DNA from 3 places in the Alteromonas sp. BL110 genome. Region 1 is predicted to be linked to each of the others. Evidence: predicted binding sites of a transcription regulator. Region 1 holds the regulator's gene; each other region holds the start of a gene.
The links. Region 1 encodes FliA, which starts transcription of late flagellar genes. Its sites were predicted from a motif close to CTAAAGNTNNNNNNNNNNNNGCCGATA; they were not measured.
Positions count from the first base shown of each region.

Region 2: D1814_RS04705 (DUF3530 family protein) is a predicted target of FliA. The motif match lies at 6,204-6,230, and genes of this name have one in related genera.
Region 3: D1814_RS04165 (HAMP domain-containing methyl-accepting chemotaxis protein) is a predicted target of FliA. The motif match lies at 5,637-5,663, and genes of this name have one in related genera.

Region 1 covers NZ_CP031967.1:605,681-613,324, forward strand. The annotation lists gene D1814_RS02700 (chemotaxis protein CheA) at 1-1,764, opposite strand, end outside; gene D1814_RS02705 (protein phosphatase CheZ) at 1,777-2,532, opposite strand; gene cheY (chemotaxis response regulator CheY) at 2,567-2,950, opposite strand; gene D1814_RS02715 (RNA polymerase sigma factor FliA) at 2,987-3,718, opposite strand; gene D1814_RS02720 (MinD/ParA family protein) at 3,715-4,581, opposite strand; gene flhF (flagellar biosynthesis protein FlhF) at 4,587-5,996, opposite strand; gene flhA (flagellar biosynthesis protein FlhA) at 6,026-7,644, opposite strand, start outside.
Region 2 covers NZ_CP031967.1:1,089,561-1,097,204, forward strand. The annotation lists gene D1814_RS04685 (extracellular solute-binding protein) at 1-793, opposite strand, end outside; gene D1814_RS04690 (M1 family metallopeptidase) at 1,012-2,376, shown strand; gene rapA (RNA polymerase-associated protein RapA) at 2,484-5,357, shown strand; gene rluA (bifunctional tRNA pseudouridine(32) synthase/23S rRNA pseudouridine(746) synthase RluA) at 5,408-6,124, shown strand; gene D1814_RS04705 (DUF3530 family protein) at 6,317-7,204, shown strand; gene D1814_RS04710 (hypothetical protein) at 7,348-7,644, shown strand, end outside.
Region 3 covers NZ_CP031967.1:953,251-960,894, reverse strand. The annotation lists gene acnB (bifunctional aconitate hydratase 2/2-methylisocitrate dehydratase) at 1-1,461, shown strand, start outside; gene D1814_RS04175 (DUF192 domain-containing protein) at 1,534-1,983, shown strand; gene lysC (lysine-sensitive aspartokinase 3) at 2,042-3,391, shown strand; gene D1814_RS04165 (HAMP domain-containing methyl-accepting chemotaxis protein) at 3,468-5,492, opposite strand; gene D1814_RS04160 (symmetrical bis(5'-nucleosyl)-tetraphosphatase) at 5,777-6,604, opposite strand; gene apaG (Co2+/Mg2+ efflux protein ApaG) at 6,612-6,986, opposite strand; gene rsmA (16S rRNA (adenine(1518)-N(6)/adenine(1519)-N(6))-dimethyltransferase RsmA) at 6,995-7,644, opposite strand, start outside.

The DNA.
Region 1 (7,644 bases):
CGAATCTATATTGATGGTACCGTTGAGCTGGTTAATCTTAGTTTTAACCACATCCATGCCCACACCACGACCAGAAATATCGCTAATTTCGGTTTTAGTAGAAAAGCCTGGTGCAAAAATAAGGTTAAACGCTTCAACATCAGACATGCGAGCTGCTGCGTCTGCGTCCAATACGCCACGGCTAATGGCAATTTCTTTTAGCTTCTCGGCATCCATACCCTTACCGTCGTCTTCGATGGTAAGAAGAATATGATCGCCTTCTTGAGATGCTGAAAGCTGAACCGTACCCATGCGAGGCTTACCTGCCGCTGCACGGTCGTCCGGCATTTCTATTCCGTGGTCGACAGAGTTTCTCACCAAATGCACTAGCGGGTCGGCCAATGCTTCAACCAAGTTTTTATCTAAATCTGTCTCTTCACCTACAAGCTCTAAGGTAATTTCTTTCTTTAAGCTTCTAGCTAGGTCACGTACAACACGAGGAAATCGGCCAAACACTTTCTTAATAGGCTGCATGCGGGTTTTCATTACCGCACCTTGCAAGTCACCCGTCACTACATCTAGGTTAGCAATGGCCTTTGACATACTCTCGTCATTGCTGTTGATTCCCAAACTTATCAGTCTGTTTCTAACGAGTACGAGTTCGCCGACCATATTCATAATTTGATCTAAACGCTTAGTATCTACACGTACTGTGGTCTCAGCAGGTGGTGGAGCAGGTGCCCCTTTTTTATCATCTTTCTTGGCAGGCGCTTTTGGCGCAGCTGCTTTGCTCGCTTTTGCTGGACTCGTTGCACTAGGTGCAGGCTTCGCCTTAGGCGCAGCTGCAGCGCTTGACGCTGCTTGCTTTGCTTTTTGAACTGCTTCGGTAGCCGCTTTGTCTACATTAGGTTCAGGTGCCGATGGAGCAGAGTCTTGTTTAGTTGGCCCTTGACCGGAGCCGTGAAGCTGATCAAGCAGCGCTTCAAATTCATCGTCGGTGATTTCTTCGTCACCTGCACTATTTGCCGGGGCAGCTGCTGATGCTGCTTCTGGAGCGCTTTTTTCGTCCCCACCAAACTGACCTTTTCCGTGCAGGTCATCTAACAGCGCTTCGAACTCTTCATCAGTAATATCATCACTGTCTGTGCTCGCCGCTGGTGCTGTCGTTTGTGCAGGCTCTGCTTTAGCTGACGCCGACTTCCCTGGTGCACCACCTCCGTGAAGCTCGTCAAGGAGAGCCTCAAACTCATCTTCAGTGATTTCTTCTATACCGCCGCTATTTTCAGTGGTATCCGATGGCGCAGGCACTGGTTCGTCTATAACTAATTCTGGCTCTTCTGCAACGACCTCGGGCTCAGCCGCGCTTGCATTATCAAAAATGTTTTCATCTGGAGATTCTGGGCGGCTGAGTTTGTGTAACACATCGACGAGTTGTGCATCTGCAGGCTCTAAAGGCTCCTGAGCTTTCACTCGTTCAAACATTTCAACTACCACATCAGTGGCTTGCAAAATGATATCCATTAACTCAGGCGTTAGCGTTCGTTGGCCGTTGCGCATGACGTCAAAGACGTTTTCAGCACCATGACAAATCTCCACTAACTCAGTAAGAGAAAGGAAGCCCGCTCCCCCTTTTACTGTGTGATAGCCGCGAAAGATTGCGTTAAGCAAATCCGCGTCTTCAGGATTGTTCTCAAGATCAACGAGCTGTTCTTGTAATTGTTCAAGTATCTCTCCAGCTTCAACTAGAAAGTCCTGTAATATTTCCTCGTCAACATCAAACGACATGCACCCGCTCCCCTAAAAACCTAAGCTAGACAGAAGATCATCCACATCATCTTGACCTGAAACGACGTCATCTCGTTTTTCAGCATCAATAATTGGGCCTTCTGCCTCTACACCATCAACCTTATCGGCCTTAACGCTGGATGGTTTAGTTTGTTCTGCACCGTCACGTTCGCCAAACATAGTAAGCATGTTTACAAGGCTTTCTTCGACTTCTTTAACCAAGTCGATAACGCGACGAATCACCTGTCCAGTTAAGTCTTGATAACCTTGTGCCATCAAAACTTCAGTAAGTAACTGTGTAAGTTTAGCTGACTGATTCGAACCGTCTTCCAACAATTCGTCTAAGTCTGCACATAAAACCTTAAACTCACCCAACTCAATCTGGCGGTTCATCAGCTTTTTCCACTCTGGCATAACCTTTTCGATTCGCTCTGCGAGCAATTCAGCGATGGGCATGCTTGCCTCAACGGCATCCATAGTAGTATTAGCAGCTTTTTCGGTTTCTTCAATTACGTAGGTAAGGCGGGACTGAGCATCAGGGATATCATCTGTCGCCAAATTTTTGATGCGGTCGTCTATTTGAAAGTTGTTTAAAGCGTCGTGGAGTTGACGCGTTAGCTTTCCTACTTCAGCGAATAACTCAACGTTTTCTTTCATTGAGACAGCTTCAAGTAGTGCGTTAGCTGAAGCTTTGTCACCTTCTTCAAGAAAAGTGACAAGTTGCTTTGCTTCTTCTAACGATATTGGAACGTTTACATTCGTTGACATCCAGTAAACCTCATTTATCTGGTGAGCGTCTGGATCAACCTAAACGTTCGAATATTTTATCTAGTTTTTCTTTGAGCGTTGCGGCGGTGAAGGGTTTAACAACGTAGCCATTCACACCCGCTTGGGCAGCGGCTACAATCTGTTCCTTCTTCGCTTCGGCGGTCACCATAAGCACTGGCAGATGCTTAAGTTTGTCATCGGCTCTAATCGCGCGGAGCAGATCTATGCCCTGCATACCAGGCATGTTCCAATCAGTAACAACGAAGTCGAAATCGCCTTGTTGTAACATAGGTAATGCGGTGCTTCCGTCATCCGCTTCCTGGATATTGGCAAAACCCAAATCTTTAAGCAGGTTTTTGATGATTCGTCTCATGGTTGAAAAGTCATCGACCACGAGAATTTTCATGCTTTTGTCCAAAATAGCCTCCACTGAGGGGTTAATTGTTATTAATTTCTATTCTTCGTCAGCTTGCCACGATTTCATTCGTGATTTGAGTTTTAACATGGCTTGACTATGAATTTGACTGACTCTCGACTCACTTACGTCAAGAACCTCGCCTATTTCTCTTAAGTTTAGTTCTTCATCATAGTAAAGTGAAAGAACAATTGCTTCTCGCTCCGGTAATGTCGTTATTGCATGGGCCAGCGCTTTTTGAAATGCGCCCTGCATTAAATCTTCTAACGGTGCATCACTGCCTCGACTTTGCTCAGTAGTGATCACATCTTCCGACACACCTAAATCTTCAATGCCCACCAACTTTCCAGCATTTACTTCATTGAGCATCTGGTGATAATCCTGCAAGCTCACATTGAGCTTGTCAGCAATATCGGAATCTCGTGCGTCGCGCCCAGTTTCACTTTCCACCTGGGATATCGCTTCAGTTATCGCGCGACCATTTCGGTGAACAGAACGTGGCGTCCAATCACCTTTGCGTATTTCGTCCAGCATGGCACCGCGAATGCGGATACCTGCAAAGGTTTCAAAGCTGGCGCCTTTTGACCCATCAAAGTTTCTAGCGGCCTCTAGCAAACCAATCATGCCTGATTGAATAAGGTCATCAACAAGAACACTCGCAGGCAGGCGCGCCATCAAATGGTGCGCAATACGCTTAACCAGAGGCGCATGTCTTTCGACTAATTGCGATTTATCTGTTTGCTGTTGATAAGCGGCTGCCTTGCTGTTCAACGTTGACTTCCTACGGCTTTTTCTGCAACTAATTGTTCAATGAAAAATTCTAAGTGGCCACCGGGCTGAGCTGGAATAGGCCAAGTAAGCGCCCTGTTTGCTAACTTAGTTATCGCTACGGCTGCAGGAGAGCCAGGAAAAGCATCAACAATCGCAGTTTGCTTACGCACCGCTTTGCGAATATTCTCGTCAAATGGCACCGTTGCCACTAATTCTAGTGCAACATCGAGAAAACGCCCCGTCACTTTACTTAATTTGCTAAATAATTCCTGTCCTTCTCGCACATCGCGAACCATATTGGCCACAACTTTAAAGCGAAAAACACCGTGTTCACGGTTAAGGATTTTTATCAGCGCATAAGCATCAGTTAACGATGTTGGCTCATCGCAAACCACCACCATGATATCCTGGGATGCTTTAGAAAAGCTTAATACCATATCTGAGATGCCAGCCGCGGTGTCGACAATTAATACGTCTATTTGAGAACGCAGCTCGCTAAACGCTCTTATCAAGCCAGCGTGCTGTGTGGGTGAAAGTTCTGCCATTGACTGGGTACCAGACGTGGCAGGAGCAATCTTAATACCGTGAGGGCCGGTTACTAAAACCTCGTCCAACGTGCACTCACCAGAGAGTACGTGAGATAGGTTTTTCTCAACTCGTAGGCCTAACATCACATCTACGTTTGCAAGACCAAGGTCCGCGTCAAGAACCATTACACGCTTGCCCTGCTTCGCCATGGCGATAGCAGTGTTAAGTGTAATGTTTGTTTTACCTACGCCACCTTTACCACCAGTGACGGCGATTACTTTGATTAACCGTGATTGCTTCATTTTTCTTAAGCTACTCGCTTGATCGTCAATCATACTGCTTATGCTGTTTTAATTGCGTTGTTACCACTAGTATGATTCAAACCGTACTTTTTATAAAGCTTTGCAGCAGCGGAAACCAAAGATTTCGCTTCTGCAATCTTAATGTCTTCAGGCACTTTTTGACCATCGGTGACATAACTAACCGGTAGTTGGTATTCAACCGCTGCACTAAGTACCTCTCCTAAAGAGTAGCACTCATCTAACTTTGTGAAAATACAGCCACTTAGTTCAATATCGTCATACGCTTGAATGATTCTCTGCAAAGCCGGATATTGCGTATTGGCTTGCGCAACCAAATATTTTTTAACTTTTGGCATTTGGCCACTGTCGAACTGCTTAATTTGCTTAATTAATCGACTATCACGCTGACTAAAACCTGCTGTATCAATCAATATTAGTCGCTTATGACGAAGTTGAAACAATAAATCTGCAAGTTCTTCACTAGTTTGCGCTTTTCGCACAGTACAGCCAATAATTTTTCCGTATGTCGCGAGCTGCTCATAGGCTGCAATTCTATACGTATCAATGGTTATCATAGCCACCGATTCTGCACCGTATTTCTGCGCGTAGCGGGCGGCCAACTTTGCAACAGTGGTTGTTTTACCTGTACCAGTAGGCCCAACTAGCGCAACGGCACCTTGTGAACTAAGTATATCGTTTCCGGTCACATTTATGCGATTAGCCAATAGGTTAAGAAGATATACCCATGCGTCACGTTCGTTGTAATGAGCCGGTGTGTAGCTAATAAGCTGTGTTGCAAGTGCACTACTTAAACCCATATCGGTTAATCGCGTGACCAAGTATTGATGAACAGGTTTTTGACGCTTATTCTTCGCTTCCATCAAATCCGCAACTTGATACTGTAATACGTCGCGAAGTGAAGCTAACTCTTCTTTGATTTGAGCCAGTTCAGCAGACTGAGATACTGGTGTTTCACCCATACTTGACGCCTGGTGCTCAGGAAAAGTCTCTTGCTCGACAACATCTTGAGCTGGCGATTGTGTGCCAAGGTCGTCGATAAACGCTTCTGAAAAATCTAAGTGAGATGCAATTTCGTTGGCGTGCTTAGCGTTCGCTGACATAGGCTGTGTTGGTTGGGCAGAACTGCTGGCTTCTGCGTTTCCACCATGCTGCTTTTCCAGCAACGCTCTTAAGCTGTCAGGACCGTCGTCACCAATAATTTCACTTAAGCTAGGCACAGACTTTTGGCCAGGCGTTTTTGCCGCAGCTTGCGGTGCCGCCTTAGGCGTGAAAAGCTTAGCTTCAGGCTCTTTGTCGTAGGCTGCTACAAGCTCGATGCCGTCAGCGACTTTGCGATTCGACATGATCACCGCATCGCTGCCCAACTCAGCTTTAACTTGGCTTAGCGCCTCACGCATATCTTTGCCGAAGAAACGTCTAATTTTCATTGCAACCTCTCCAATCACCCAGTGTCAGATTATTGACCGACCGAACTGACTATTTTTATTTGTTTGTCATCAGGCACTTCTTGGTATGAAAGAACATGCAGCCCAACGACAGAATACTTTAAGAAGCGAGACAGAACGGGTCGTAGCATGCCTGAGGTAAGGAGTACCGCAGGTTCTCCTTCTAACTCTTGCTGCTGACTGGCCTGCTGCAATGATTTTTGCAGCTTGTCTGCCAGACCTGGTTCAATACCAGCACCATCTTCGCCACCTGCTTGAAGGGACTGGTGCAACATCTGTTCCAACTCTGGCGCCAAGGTTATGACAGGTATCTCTTTAGCCCCTTGGGTAATTTCTTGAACGATTAGACGCTTAAGTGCAATACGCACCGCAGACACCAGTACATCTGGGTCTTGGCTGCGTGTACCGTATTCACTAAGGGTTTGAACAATAGTGCGCATATCGCGAATAGGCACGCCTTCAAATAGCAAGGTTTGCAGCACTTTCACAACTGTACTAAGCGGCAAAATATCGGGCACTAAACCTTCAACCAATTTAGGGTGCTGTTTGGCCAGCATATCTAGAAGCTGTTGTGCTTCTTCATGGCCTAGTAACTGATAAGCGTTATTGGAAAGTAATTGGCTTAAATGGGTGGCGACTACTGTAGCAGCATCAACAACTGTATAACCAAGAGTTTGCGCGTGCTCGCGCTTATTAGGCTTAATCCACACCGCATCTAGCCCGAACGCAGGGTCTTTAGTGGCTCGCCCCTCTAGCTTGCCAAATACTTGTCCAGGATTAATCGCAAGTTCTTCGTCGTGACTAATAACGGAATCGCCTATGGTAACGCCAAGCATAGCGATGGTGTAAGTGTTAGGCTCTAAGTCTAAGTTATCGCGAATATGAACAGGTGGAATAAGAAATCCCAGTTCTTGAGAAAGCTTTTTACGCACGCCTTTAATCCGTGTCAACAACTCGCCACCTTGGGATTTATCAACAAGGGGAATTAAGCGATAACCTACTTCTAAACCTATGGTATCCACTTGCTGAACATCATCCCAACCGAGTTCTTTTACTTCAGGCGCAAGTGTTTCATCTTTTGTAATGTTCTCTGGTAATTGAGGCTCGGCAGCTTTTTTCTTAGCTTGAACTGTCTGCCAATATGCAAAGCCCGCAATCAAAAATGAAAAACCCAAGAATGCGATATGAGGCATGCCCGGTATAATACCCATGACGAAAAGCACGCCTGATGCAATATAAAGCGCTTGATTATTTCCTAACTGCCCACGGATCTCTTTGCCCATTTCTTGGGTTTCGTTCTCTCGAGTAACGATAATCGCCGTTGCTACCGAAAGTAACAATGAAGGTATCTGCGCTACCAAACCATCACCAATGGTCAAAATTGTGTAGATTTCTATGGCGTTACCAAAAGAAAGACCGTGCTGAATCATGCCAATAAATAACCCGCCAACAATATTGATAAGCATGATAAAAAGACCGGCAACTGCATCACCTTTTACAAACTTTGATGCACCGTCCATCGACCCGTAAAAGTCGGCTTCTGCCGTTATTTCTTCACGACGCTGACGCGCTTGGTCTTGGTCTATGTAGCCTGCGTTCAAATCGGCGTCAATGGCCATTTGCTTACCTG
Region 2 (7,644 bases), 480 kb from region 1:
GTGTGTGAGTTAAAAGCCCATTCTGTTTTTGTTTCTGTAACGCTAGGTTGAATTTCTCAATTAATTTGGAAGATTCAGGGCTTTGTTTTGAAAGCGCTAGATGAAAAGAGCTTTGCACTTCCTCTTTAGGGATAAATATAAACTCACCTATGAGGCTAGGACGCTCATTAACTAATGCCTCTTTGGCGCTATATTTATCAATAAATAAAACATCAATTCTCTCTCTTCCCAATAAATCTAATAAATTAACCGTAGACTTTCCTGGGTACATATTGAAAAACGCTTCATTTGATAAAAATTGAGGTGCTACTGTGCCTCTTAGGTACCCAATTCCTCGCAAGTTTTGTCGTTTGAGCCATTCAACTAGATTAGGTATTTCACTCCTATCCTTAAAGTCTTTCGTCCTAATTAGGAATCCACTTGCTCCCGCTGGAATAGCATCAGATAGAAGAAATGCGTCATTGACGCGCTCGTAGTCGTGAACAGGGAATACACCGTCTATGGCTCCCTTCTCCGCCAACAGTAGAGCCCTGGCATGAGGATAGCGCTCTACATTAAGCTGTTCCCCTAACTCTTCAAAGGCCCTTATTACCACTTCATTCACATAGCCTTTTGACACATCTTTGCCGTCGCTGAATGGGCTTACCTCAGATGTTGCCAGCGTAATAGAGCGTGCATAAGTAAAATTGGTGCAAAGTAGAAAAACCAAACATAGCAAGTACAACCCTATCGCCTTTTTAGGTACCGACGTACGGGTAAGAAGGTGAACAACATCACCCGCTAAATTTGGCATTATATAATTTCCAGTATTCATTAGATGTAAGTTTAAATAGCAGATAAAAACAAAAAGTGCGTTACTATCCCTAGATAAATTAACATTAAATCAGTCAACACTCATTAACATTATTTTAACGCCGCTTGCGGAAAATACGCGCTAACGATGATATTAGCTACAGTAGTAATACGCGAAAGTAAGCCATTATCACTACACTTAAAAAGGATCTTTTAATTGTGACTTCCCCACTACGAACTACAGTTTCCCCCTTTCTTACTCTTTTTGTGTTGTTAATCACAAACTTTACGAGTGGCGTGAGTCTCGCTAAACAGGTCGACACCGTAATTGAAAAAATTCAGACAGAGAGCGGTGCTACCTGGGAGTTAAGCTATACCCTTGATACGCCCTCACAACAGCTAGTATTTGTCCGAAATCCTGACGCTTCTAGAACCACTCGCTGGCTACCCAAAAGTAGTGACATTGAGATTGTCTATGACGTCGCTGCACAACAGGAGATTGTGCGATCCAAAACGGGAAAGCCCATCTCTAAGGTTTCCTTTGTTTTAACTCCCACCTACAAACACTTAAGCAAAGACTATGCGCCGTTTTCACCCTTTTCAAACGGTGGCAATGCCTTTCATTCTGGTCGCCTGTTTGCTTGTGCTAATACTTGTAAAGATGAACATAATGAATGGCCTATAACCCTTAAAGCGCCAAGCGGCGAACATATCGTTTTAAACGGAAAAGTAGTTAGTGGCAGCGCCTCATGGGTAGATAAAAATAATGGCAGGCAGGTTTATGTAGGTAAGCAGCAACCTATTATCACCGACAGCGCTGTTGCTCTTATCGACACTGCTCTACCTGAAAGCATACTAGCGAAGCTTAAGTACGACATGCCCAATTTAATGGCTTATTTCTCTCACTCCCTTGCCCCACTTGCCACTGAGAAACCTATGCTATTTGCTTCCTACGCCATGGTTGACGGTCATTCTTCACAAGGCGGCACGCTGCCAAATCAAATCTTTATGCACTGGAACAGAAATGATTTGGACAAGCGCGCTGAGAATAGCGACTTTGCCAATAAGACGTTGTGGTTCTTTGCCCATGAAGCTGCACATTTATATCAGCCGGGTAATACTGCCGGTGTTTCAGAGAATGACGAACAATCATGGTTACATGAAGGTAGCGCCGACTACTTTGCGGCACTCGCTATGAACTATCTTTATGAAGATGCCAAAAGCTATGTAAAAAGGCGTATAACCCACGCGTTTGAAAGCTGCACGCAAGGTTTAACGCAAAGCACACTTGCCAACGCTTACAAGAGCGGACACTTCAACCTTTATTATTCTTGCGGAATGGTAATACACCGCGCCATCGACAGCGTAGTGCAGCAAAAAACGTTAGGTGAGGAGTCGCTGTTCACCGTATGGAAACGACTTCAAAAAGCAGTGAGTAGAGGCATGCCGCCTGGCACAGCAACCTTCATAGCATTACTTGAGCCTTATAACGCACCGGAACTTATTGACGCCATAAATAATGCAACGAGTGATGATGCTTTAAAAGCCATTCAAGGAGTTGAAGCGCTATATCAGATGAACTAGTCCTTTCAACGCCTATGTAGTAAAAACGACAACCAATGGTCTAGTATTAATGACTTATCACAACGCAATGCGTACAATACCGCCCCCGAAAAATAGGTTGGTGATTTATGAGTTCAGATAGTCAATTTTTAGTTGGTCAGCGTTGGTTAAGCAACACAGAAATAGAGCTGGGGCTGGGCGTAGTTATCGGTAACGATTTCCGTTCAGTTGAAGTGTTGTATCCGGCAACAGGCGAAGCGCGAAAATACACGAAGCAAGACGCGCCGCTTACGCGACTAATATTCGAAATTGGCGAAACGGTCAAAAGCCAAGACGGCTGGGAAATGACCATTACTGAAAAAGAAGAAAGCCAAGGTTTATTTGTATATCACGGGCTCCGGGAAGATACCAAGGCCCAAGTGCGTTTACCTGAAACCATGCTAGACAGCCACATTCGCTTAAACCAACCTGAAAAGCGCCTGTTCAGTCAGCAACTAGACAATCCGAAATGGTTCGACTTACGGGAACGCGCCCTAGATCATCAATACGAATATTTGCGTTCAAGTACTATCGGTCTTGCCGGTGCCCGCATATCGCTTATCCCACACCAGCTACACATAGCATCAGAGGTAGGCGGCAGACACGCGCCTCGCGTGTTGCTTGCTGATGAAGTAGGGCTTGGTAAAACCATTGAAGCAGCATTAATTATTCACCAGCAGCTTAAAACAGGCCGGGCCGAGCGCGTGCTTATCTTGGTTCCAGACTCGCTTATGCATCAATGGCTAGTTGAAATGCTACGCCGTGTGAACCTTCCTTTTGCCATTTACGATGAGAGTCGTTGCGAAGCAATAGAGAAGAGTGAAGGATTAAGTGAAGGCTTAGAAGATGACGAAGCGTCTGCTACAAGCACAGTAAATCCATTTGAAAGCGATCAGCTGGTACTTTGCAGTATCGACTTCCTCAGTAAAAGTGAAAAACGCCAACAGCAAATTCAAGCCGCAGGTTGGGACTTAATGGTTGTCGATGAAGCCCACCACCTTGCTTGGTCAAGTGAAGCTCCCTCTGCCGAATACCTGTGTGTTGAAGCATTAGCCAACCAAACACCTGGCGTATTGCTACTTACCGCAACGCCTGATCAACTTGGTCACGAAAGCCACTTTGCACGCTTACGCCTACTCGACCCGGCACGCTTTCATAGTTACGACGCTTTCTTAGATGAAGAATCGAAATACAGCCAACTCGCCGATGCGGTAGCGCCATTACTTTCAGACGCCGAGCCTAACGACAAACAGCGCAGCAAACTTGCTGAGTTTGCGCCCGACGTTATGGAACATGCGGGAGACTTAAACTCGCAAGAAAATCGCCATGCGTTGCTGCATCAACTTATTGACTGTCACGGTACAGGTCGCATGTTGTTCAGAAACCGTCGCGCCAATATTGAAGGCTTTCCAATGCGTAAACTAAGCGCTTATGAATTGGCACTGCCTGAAGTTTATTCAGAGGCAGTTAGCGGCGCCGACTTAACCTATTCACTCTATCCTGAGCGTATGGCAAGTGTGGTTAACAGCTGGACTAAGCACGACCCTCGCGTTGAGTGGCTGCTAGACTTTATGCAAAGCGTTAAGCCAGAAAAAATTCTGCTTATTTGCGCCAGCGCTCGTACGGCACAAGAACTAGGCGAAGTTATTCGCACGCAAACCGGCATACGCCATAGTGTATTCCACGAAGGCATGAGCATAGTAGAGCGCGATAAGGCGGCCCATTACTTTGCCGACGAAGAAGATGGCGCACAAATTTTACTGTGCAGTGAAATAGGCAGCGAAGGCCGCAACTTCCAGTTTGCTCACCACTTAGTATTGTTTGATTTACCTATTACGCCAGACCTGCTTGAACAACGCATTGGGCGTCTTGATCGTATCGGGCAAACCCAAACTGTACAAATTCACGTGCCGTATTTAGCGAAAACCGCTCAGCACGTATTGTTAGATTGGTATCACGAAGGGCTTAATGCCTTTGAGAAGACCTGTCCGACCGGCTCTGGCGTGTTCGACGACGTCAAACCTTTGCTTATTGGTGCCTGCTTACATCCTGACGATATGAGCGCCCGTGACGAGCTTGTAAACATGAGTGTTACGCTAAATAGCCAACTGGTGGCACAGCTTGAAGCCGGTCGCGATCGTCTTCTTGAGCTTAATGCCTCTGGCGAAGGCCGTGTGGAGCAATTGCTTGAAGATATTATCACCCTTGATAGCGAACAAGATTTATCGCGTTTTATGGGCCGTGTCTTTGACGCTATTGGCGTCCAGCAAGACGAAAAAGGCAACGACTGCTTTATCCTTATGCCAACCGAATCGATGGTGAGTCAGCTTCCAGGGCTTGATCCAGAGGGTATGACGGTGACTTACAAACGCCGTGTTGCTACCACGCTCGAAAACGTACAGTTTCTTAGCTGGGACCATCCGCTCGTACATACCGCTATTGATGTAGTGCTGACCGACGTTCACGGAAAAAGTAGCATGGGCTTTATTGCTGAGCCTTCTTTGCCGAAAGGCGCCTACTGGATAGAAACCCTTTTCGTGCTGCATGCACAAGCGCCGAAAGCGCTTCAATTGGGGCGCTTCTTGCCACAAACGCCGGTACGCGTTTGTTTAGATGCGCAGGGCAATCCATCTGATTTGAGCTTTGATGTTAAGCGTAAAATTGGTCGCAAGATTTCTTCTCAACTTCTAAAAGCACTGCAGCAGCCGCTTGAGCTTGCTATCGAGAAAGCACGTAAGCTTGCCCATCATGAGGCTAACCAAAAGCAGCATGATGCTCTTAACGATATGCACAGCACATTGAATGATGAAATACAGCGCTTGCGCGATCTTCAAAAGCGCAATCCTGCTGTGCGCGATAGCGAAATTGAATTTATTGAAACACAAATGAATGCGCTCGATAAGGTCATTCAGGAAGCTGATGTTCAGCTAGATGCCATACGTATTGTGGTGAACAACCCGTAGATGCGAAATATTAGACACTAAAAGAACATCCTTGAAGTAACGAGTACATAATGGCAAACCCGAGTTTTGTTTATAACCCGCCTATGACGCCTTATCTTGATATTCTGTATCAAGATGAGGATATGGTGGTAACTCATAAGCCTAGCGGGCTATTGAGCGTGCCTGGTAAGGCTTTAGAGCACCGCGACTCGCTCATTAGCCGGGTGAACTCTGTATACCCCACTGCTACGGTAGTTCATCGGCTAGATATGGCGACATCGGGTATCTTAGTGCTGGCACTGAATAAAGAGAGTCATCGCCATATATCAAAACAATTTGAGCTTAGACAAACCAAAAAGCGGTATTTCGCACGGGTACACGGTCATGTAGCACAAGACAGTGGAGAGATTAATTTACCCCTTATTTGCGACTGGCCGAACAGACCGAAGCAAATGGTAGATTTCGAGCGCGGTAAGAAAGCAGTAACGCATTTTGACGTTGTCGAGCGTACCCATGATGAAAAAGGTTTGCCCTACTCTTTAATTGCCCTTTACCCCATCACAGGTCGCTCTCACCAATTGCGCGTGCATATGCTTGCTTTAGGCCACCCTATTTTAGGTGACAGACTTTATGCCCATGAAGAAGCATTATCTATGGCATCTCGCTTACAGCTACATGCAGAAAGCTTAAGCTTTTCCCACCCTACACTCAGGCATTGGCAGCATTTCCACATCCCTATTCCTTTTAGCCAGTACCAACCCAAAGCACTTTCTGAAAGTATTGAGTAGTGTGTTATACCAATCCGCATAGATAACTCTCACTAAGTGGGTAATTATCTATGCAAACTGGTATTGTCTATAGACTTCATTTCAGTTTTATAAGGTTCTGCCGATAACCTTTGTAGAATGCTTGGTGTATGAATTGATTTGATGCTGCCTCGACTGCGCAAATCAAAAATAGGTAAAGGCAAACCGTTTTTTATGAAAAGGCACGCTCTCCTTATAACATTTGCAGTTATCGTCTCGCTGCTGCCTGTGACGGCTCATTGTGATTTTTTCACAGATGTAAGTAATGCCTATTTGCCCGGTGAAGTGGACACGTTAATGGTAGGCGAAGACAAAGCCCCTGTTATTTTCATTGAGGCACAAACTCCGCTCCCTTTGGGTGTTGCAGTGGTACTCACTGAGCCCTTTCCATCTAGTCTTACTCTTGCTCAAGGTAACAGCTTAGCGAGTATGCTTGCTGAGAAAGGATGGAACGTAGTTATCAGCCCATTTAATTTGTCGACAAACTTACCATCAGTTCTAACTACTGAAGAACAAACCAGTGAAGCGCGAGCAGAAAGCGCATCTCCATCGATGGATAGCGAATCAATCATCCACCCTAGAAGTGATCAACTGACTCAGTACCTTGACTTTGAATCAACGACGACGGCACTAACCCTGCAACTCAGTGCTTTAGATAATTATTTGCAAGATAAAACCGGATACCGCATGGTCATTGCGCAAGGAATGCTTGCTTCGGCCTACTTGACTGCAATAGAAGTGCAGCCTGGTTTACAACCAGACTCGCTTGTCGCTATATCGCCATTTTGGCCACAAGAAAAAACAAATAACTTAGTGATTGATACTATCGCGAAAGCGAGCTTTCCTATTCTTGACCTGTCTTTAATAAACTTTAACGACTGGGAAGCAAGCACCGCACTGAAAAGAAAGGTTCGCGCAAAAAACGAACTAAAGTTGCATTATAGACAAGTCCACCTGCCAAATAATTCTTTAACCTTTAGTATAAAAGAAATCAACAAAACTCCAAACATTCATATAGTTGCAAATACCATCATAGGCTGGACCAGACATCTAGGCTGGTAATTCCTCTATCTTAGGATTAGGCTAAATCAGTATCCAAAACAGTTACCTACCCATATTCAGACGAATAATGGGATGTTGTAGTCAATGGTAATCATGTTATGGGCTATACTATTTTTTAGCAAACAACGGCGGTTGAGTGACTTGTGAATGTTCAGGAATTTGTAGATAACAAAGCGAAACAGCTGTGTTTCTATTTGAGAGCATTTTGGCACGGAGAGCTTCCTATCGAGGAGATCGAGCTATTCTTTTGGGATAGCATGGAAGAATGGGGGCAAATTGAATGCACACTAACCCAGCCATATACGCAAAAAGAGCGTGTTTTTTGGCATTTGCTTCATCAAGTGCATTACTGGAATGAAGATAAACTAACAAAGGACCAGTTTCTTGTTGATGAGTTGACAAACTGCGTTAATTTTCTGGAAGGTTTAGGGCATTGTCCT
Region 3 (7,644 bases), 350 kb from region 1:
GCGCAGAAAATGGTAGGTAAAGCCTGTGGTGTTGAAGGCATTCGCCCCGGCACCTACTGCGAGCCTAAAATGACAACCGTAGGCTCGCAAGATACTACAGGCCCCATGACACGTGATGAGCTTAAAGATTTAGCATGCCTTGGCTTTACGGCTGATTTAACCATGCAGTCATTCTGTCACACTGCCGCTTATCCCAAGCCGGTGGATATTGAAACCCAGCACACGCTACCTGATTTTATTATGAATCGGGGTGGGGTATCGCTTCGCCCCGGTGACGGCATTATCCATAGCTGGTTAAACCGCATGCTGCTGCCTGACACAGTAGGGACTGGTGGTGACTCGCATACTCGTTTCCCATTGGGTATTTCGTTCCCTGCGGGCTCTGGCTTGGTGGCGTTTGCTGCAGCAACGGGCGTTATGCCCCTAGATATGCCTGAGTCTATATTGGTGCGCTTTAAAGGTGAGATGCAGCCGGGCATTACCTTGCGTGATCTTGTACATGCCATTCCGTTATATGGCATTAAACAAGGGCTATTAACGGTAGAGAAAAAAGGCAAAATCAATGCGTTCTCTGGCCGTATTTTAGAAATCGAAGGGTTGGAAAACCTCACTGTAGAACAGGCGTTTGAGTTGTCTGATGCGTCAGCAGAACGTTCAGCTGCAGGTTGTACTATCAACCTTTCTGAAGAGTCGATTGCAGAATACTTGCGTTCAAACATAACCATGCTTCGCTGGATGATCAACGAAGGTTATGGCGACCCTCGTACGCTAGAGCGCCGCGCGCAGAAAATGGAAGAGTGGCTAGCGAACCCAGAATTAATGCGCGCCGATGCGGATGCTGAATATGCCGAGGTTATTGAAATAGACCTTAACGACATTAAAGAGCCTATCGTGTGCTGCCCAAATGATCCTGACGATGCGAAAACCTTATCTGACGTTGCGGGCGACAAGGTAGATGAGGTATTCATTGGTTCATGTATGACAAACATTGGCCACTTCCGTGCAGCCGGTAAGTTACTTGAGCAATACAATAAAACACTTCCAACCCGTTTATGGATGTCGCCACCCACTAAGATGGATAAGGCCCAGCTAATGGAAGAGGGCTATTACAACATTTACGGTCGCGTGGGCGTACGCACCGAGATGCCGGGGTGTTCACTTTGTATGGGCAACCAAGCAAGGGTAGATGCAGGCGCCACAGTGCTTTCAACATCAACCCGTAACTTCCCTAACCGTTTAGGTGATGGAGCCAATGTGTATCTAACCTCAGCAGAGCTTGCCGCGGTTGGTGCCATTGTGGGGCGCATTCCAACTGCCGAAGAATACATGGAATACGCCAGCAAAATTAACGCAATGTCGGGAGAAGTATTCCGCTACTTAAACTTCGACAAAATGCCTAGCTTTAAAAAGGCGGAAGAAGAAGCTAAAGCGCGCATTATTCCAACGTTGAATGTTGCTTAAAATAGTGTATAAACTACAAAGCCGGTTGCCTTAGTGGTGACCGGCTTTTTTTATGGCGAAAAGGAATGTCTAATGGGAAAATCTTTCTTTATTGTTGCTGCACTTGTATTAACCTTAGGGTGTGCAAAAGCGCAGGTGGACCCTGTATCGTCACTGAATTCAGTGGACTTCGAGTCTATTACACTGGAGATAGGTGGCAAGCGCTATGAAGTTGAGTATGCCAATACCTTTGAGCAACGCGCGCAGGGCCTTATGTTCCGCAAAGCCTTGTGCGAAGACTGCGGTATGTTTTTTAAGTTTTCTAGCCCCAAATTTGCGGGCATGTGGATGAAAAACACCTTTGTTCCCCTAGACGTAGCATTTATCGACAGAAATGGCGTAATAACGGATATAAAACCTCTCACTCCCCATAGTTTGGAGTCGGTCGGATCATCGAAAGAGGTACTTTACGCGTTGGAAATGAACCAAGGGTGGTTTGCCGAGAATAATATAAAAGTAGGCGACCAAATAACGATTGATTAACCGTGTGAAGCGCGGTTGTCGCTAGCGAAAAGCTAGTTTTATTCTGGAGTTAAATATAGTGACAAATGCCTTATCGATAGCTAAGTTCGGTGGAACTAGCGTAGCGAATTACGAAGTAATGCAAAACTGCGCCCGAATTGTTGCCGGTAATGAAAAAACACGCATTGTGGTAGTCAGTGCTTCAGCTGGGGTAACAAATCACCTTGTTAGCTTAGCGCATACGCCAATGACGCAACAGCAAATCGAAGAAACCTGCCAAGCCATTGTGGATATAGAACACGCTATCCTAAATAAGCTTGACGACAAAGATGCAGTAGAGCCTAAACTTAACGATTTGCTAGAAGAAATGCGCAGCTTAGCGTTTCACGAAGAGATACTTCACCGCGATGATTTAAAAGATCAGTTGCTATCTATGGGTGAGCGAATGTCTTCACTGATGTTCTCTTCAGTGCTTGCAGAGCAAGGCGTGAAAACCATGAACTTTGATGTTCGCAAAGTACTTCGTACGGACAGCGAGTTCGGTGAAGGCGCGCCTCAAATAGATGAAATTGAAAAACTTGCTAAACAGCTGCTGGCCCCTGAAATCAAAGAGGCTATTGTAGTTACACAAGGTTTTGTTGGTGCAGATGAAGAAGGTCGTACAACAACCCTTGGTCGTGGTGGCTCTGATTTTACGGCTGCACTGCTTGCAGAAGCGCTTGATGCAGAATCCTGTGAGATCTGGACTGATGTAACCGGGGTTTACACAACTGATCCCCGCATTACACCTGCTGCCCACCCACTGCCTGAACTAAGCTTCGAAGAAGCAGCGGAAATGGCGACATTCGGTGCCAAGGTACTCCACCCTGCAACTATGGAGCCTGCGCTTCGCAAGGATATTAAAGTGTTCGTAGGTTCTAGCAAAGAGCCTGAAAAGGGCGGCACGTGGATTGTTCGAGATTGCGAGCACGAGCCTCCGTACCGTGCTATCACTCGTCGTAAAGAGCAAGTAATGGTGACAGTGAAAACACCGAAAATGATGTACGCGCAAGGGTTTCTACAGCAGGTATTTGCTATTATCGCTAAGCATAAGCTGAGTGTCGATTTGGTTACAACGTCGGAAATCTCGGTATCCTTTACCCTAGATAACCCAGCGAACTCTGTAGCTCAGCGTTTGAATAAAGAGACCATTGCCGAACTTGAAACTATCTGTGACGTTAAAGTGGAAAAAGGTTACGACCTTGTCACCGTCGTAGGTAACAACATGCAAACGGCTATTGGAGTTTCAAGTAAGATTCTATCTGCGGTATCTGATTTTAACTTACGCATGATTTGCTTTGGCGCCAACCCGCACAACTTATCGTTCTTGGTGAACGAGACCGACAGTGATGACGTGGTTCGCAAGCTGCATTCGGCGTTGTTTGAATAAGTACAATGTTTACGCAAAACGTAAAAAAAACGGTCGCCTAAAGGCGACCGTTTTTATTTGTATTATGCTTAAGAGATTAAACTTTAAACTGTCTGATAGACTGCTGCAGCTCTTCAGCAAGTCGTGCCACTTCATGACTAGATTCAGACGTTTGCTGTGCACCCGCTGTAGTCTCTTCAGCGATGCCCACAATGGTTTCAAGCTTTTCACTGATTTCTTGCGATACTGTATTTTGTTCACGGGCTGACTGCTCAATTTGAGAGCTAACGTCATGGGCTTTGTGAACCGCATCGGTAATGATATCTAGCGCTTGCGTGGCTTTTTCGGTTTGTGCAACACATGCAGCGGTCTGTTCTTTACCTTGGTCCATCACAGACACCGCTTTTTCAGCCCCAGCTTGAAGAACTTCAATCATGGCGTTGATCTCTTGTGTCGACTCCTGTGTGCGACTCGCAAGGGTTCTAACTTCATCTGCAACTACCGCAAAGCCACGCCCTTGTTCACCGGCGCGGGCAGCCTCAATCGCGGCATTTAATGCAAGCAAGTTAGTTTGATCTGCAACACCGCGAATAACGTCAAGAATACCACCAATGCTTGCGCTGTCTTGGTGAAGCTTATTGATAACGTCGGCTGCTTCTTGAACATCACGAGACAAGATCTCAATAGTGTTTTTGTTCTCCAGTGAGATCTGGCGAACATTTTCAGCTTCGGCATCTGCATGGCGAATTTGGCTAAGTGTATCTTCTGCATTTTGCACGACAAGCTGCGACGTAGAGTGCATTTCTGTGGTTGCTGTTGCTACTTGGCCGATTTGAGACTTTTGATCCTGAATAGAATGAGTGGTTTGTGCTGTCACTGCCGATGTCTGTTCCGATGCCGCAGCTAGCTGCTCTGCACGAACGTTAATAGCAGTAATCAGCTCTTTTAGGTTGCCAATAAGCGTATTACAGTTTCGTGCTAATAGCCCGAACTCGTCTTGTGCTGAATCGTCTAGACGATGAGTAAGGTCACCCGATGAAGCAACAGTAAGCAGTTCGTTTACACGATAAAGCGGACGTGTAATAGCACGCACAGTTACGTAGCCAATGAAGGCCGCTACGGCAATAGAGATGAGAACAACAACAATAACAAAGGTGTTACCCGTTGTGATAGCACCATTCACCTGGTTTTCTATATGAGACGCTTTTTTATCAGCAAGGTTAAGCAGGTTTTCAAGTGCGACAACCCCTTGGGTGATATTTGAATCTGATGCGTTAAGTGCTTGTTCAGCGTCATTTCTGCGCTCTAAGCGATCTACATGAAGCTGCACTACACCGTCGTTAGCTTTTATGGCGTTGATGGCGTCGTTTACTAAGTCGTTAATATCATCAAGTGTACCTGAGTCATCACGACCGCCCGCTGCTTCAACCATTTCACTTAGCTGGGTAACTACTTTTTCAACAACAAGGTCAACCTCGTTACCAAGTGTCTGTGAACGCACTAGCGTTTCGGTTTTGATATATTCGTAAGAAACAGTAAGTAGAGAGAGAAGCGAAGTTTCAAGCTGTCCACCAATCTCAGCAGCCCGTCTAAGGTTAGGGTCACGCTGAACTGCGTCTAGATCTGAAAAATCCAGAAGGTAGGTGGAGGCATCGTCTGCGTTATCTTCAGCATCGCCTAGTTTGTCTTGTATATTGTTACGCAAGTTGAGGTACATTTGGTGATTTTTGTACATGGTCTCAACATTAGTGATATACGCATCATAAGATTCACGAACATTGTTTAGCGTGCTTCTTAGCTCTGGCTCGTTACTAACGGCTTGTGCTAGCTTCTTATACTCATTTTCAAAGGTATCTTTGGCTGAGTCGAATGATGCTCTTTTGTCCTTAAGATCACTTAAATCTTCTTCGATATAACTTTCGAAGGTGAGTCGACCCATATTCAGGAAGCTTGCTTTAAGTGCATTACTGCCTGCTACCGTGGGCAAGGCAACGTCGTTTACTTCCTCTGTTGCAGAGCCTATAGAATTGAGGTTATAAAGTGACACAACACTTATAACGATTAGAAGTGCGCTAATCGCTACAAATCCCCCGATTACGCGTGTGGCTACCGTTATTTTCATCGGAACTCCTGGATGAGTGTTTTTTTATTTTTATCCCTAACGATATTACCCGCCTCAGCTAACAAAATATAGCACTTATAAAGGCATGCTTGCTTGAATGCTGAGCAGGTAACGAAACATCATCGTTACTTTCACAAGTAAGTGTATCGGCTACAGTGACTTAATGTTTATTTTATTTAGCACTTAAGTCTAATTGTTATTACTGGTACAACCAGTTAGAGCTGGAAAAGCTGGCTCTTATTCGGACAAGTTTCGTATCTGAAGACGTGAATACAAAAATGATTCTACGCTGGTACGCTAACCAAAGTTGAGGTATCTAAATTCAATAGCGTCATACTTTGCCCCCATACATAGCCAGTATCTAACCCAACAAACTGCGAGTTGTTTGTCTGGCCTGAAAGGGCGGCCCAGTGTCCGAAAATTACTCGCTGGCTAGCTGTGAGCTTTGTATTGTCTACTTCAAACCAAGGCCTTAGGGTGCTATTAGCAGAATTAGAAACGGTACTGGGATGAGACTTGTTGTCAAAGTCGAGGGTGCCATCGGTATGAACAAACCGCATGCGCGTACACGCATTCACAATAAAGCGCAGTCGCTCGTCATCCTCGAGTTTATCTGACCAGTTGTCGGGTGTATTCCCGTACATCTTTGAAAGAAAAATAGCGTAATCATCTGATTTTAGGATGTTACTAACTTCATCACTCAGGGCAACGCACTTATCAATAGACCATTTAGGATAAAGTCCAGCGTGAACCATTACTGATTGTTCGTCTATTTTCATTGCGAGCGGGAACTGACGCAACCAATCAATAAGCTCTGTTAAATCTGACGCATTAAGTAGTGGCTCTAATTTGTCTGATTTTTTAGCTTTGCGGATGCCGTTTACAACGGCGAGTAAGTGTAGGTCGTGGTTACCTAAAACACTACTAAATTGACTGCCAAGGGATTTAAGAAAGCGCAATGTGCTTAACGAATCTTCTCCTCTTGCAACCAAATCACCGACAGCGAGCAGCTTATCGTTTGTTTCGTCAAATTTTACTTTATCCAATACACGGCGAAGACCGTCATAACAGCCCTGAATATCGCCAATGACGTAGGTGTTACCTTTAGACATAGAAACCTTAATGAAGAATGCTTGGAATGGCTAGGCGAAATACGTTTATAGGAACGCGAAAACGCTCACCGCTTTCGAGTTCCATTACATAGTAGCCTTCCATATTGCCAACCGGTGTGTCAATGACTGCGCCACTGGTATAGTCAAAATGTTCACCAGCTTTCATTATAGGCTGTTTTCCTACCACTCCATCACCTTCTACTTCTGACGTTTTACCGTTAGCGTCGGTTATCTTCCAATAGCGACTAAGCAGCTGTACGGTATGCTCACTATTGTTTTCAATAGTAATGTGGTAGGCAAACGCGAACTGCTTGGAATCTGAGGGCAGGTGGTCAGGAAGGTGACGGGTTTTCACCCGCACCTTTATATCAAGTACATCCATAGAGGAACTTATTGCTCTTGTTGGTGCTCTTTCGCCGATACAGCATTAGCTATAGTGGCAAAGTCGTTAAGCGATAGCACTTCGGCGCGAGAAGTTGGGTCTATCCCTAACTCACGGATTTCTTCCTCACTTAAGCTGTCTTTCAGTGAGTTACGGATAGTTTTTCGGCGCTGATTAAAAGCCTGTGCGCAGACGCGTTCAAGGGTGTTTACCGACTCGACATCAACGGGTGGAGCTTGATGCGGAACTAGTTTTACAACGGCCGAATCTACCTTCGGAGGTGGCTTAAACGCACCCGGCGGCACATTTAATACGGGGATAACGTGGCAGTAATATTGCGCCATTACTGAAAGTCTGCCGTAATTCTTAGAACCTGGGCCTGCGGCTAGGCGGTTAACCACTTCTTTTTGAAGCATGAAATGCATGTCTTCAATGCAGTGAGCATGGTCAAAAAGATGGAACATTAGTGGCGTTGAGATGTTGTAAGGCAAGTTACCAAATACACGAAGCTTCTTGTCTTTTATTGGCATCTCTTTGCATAGTGCGCCGAAATCCATCGTCATCGCGTCTTGTTCAATAACAGTTAGTTTTTCGCCGTTAAATGGGTGATGCCGCAGTCGTTTGGCAAGATCGCGGTCGAGTTCAATAACCGTTAATG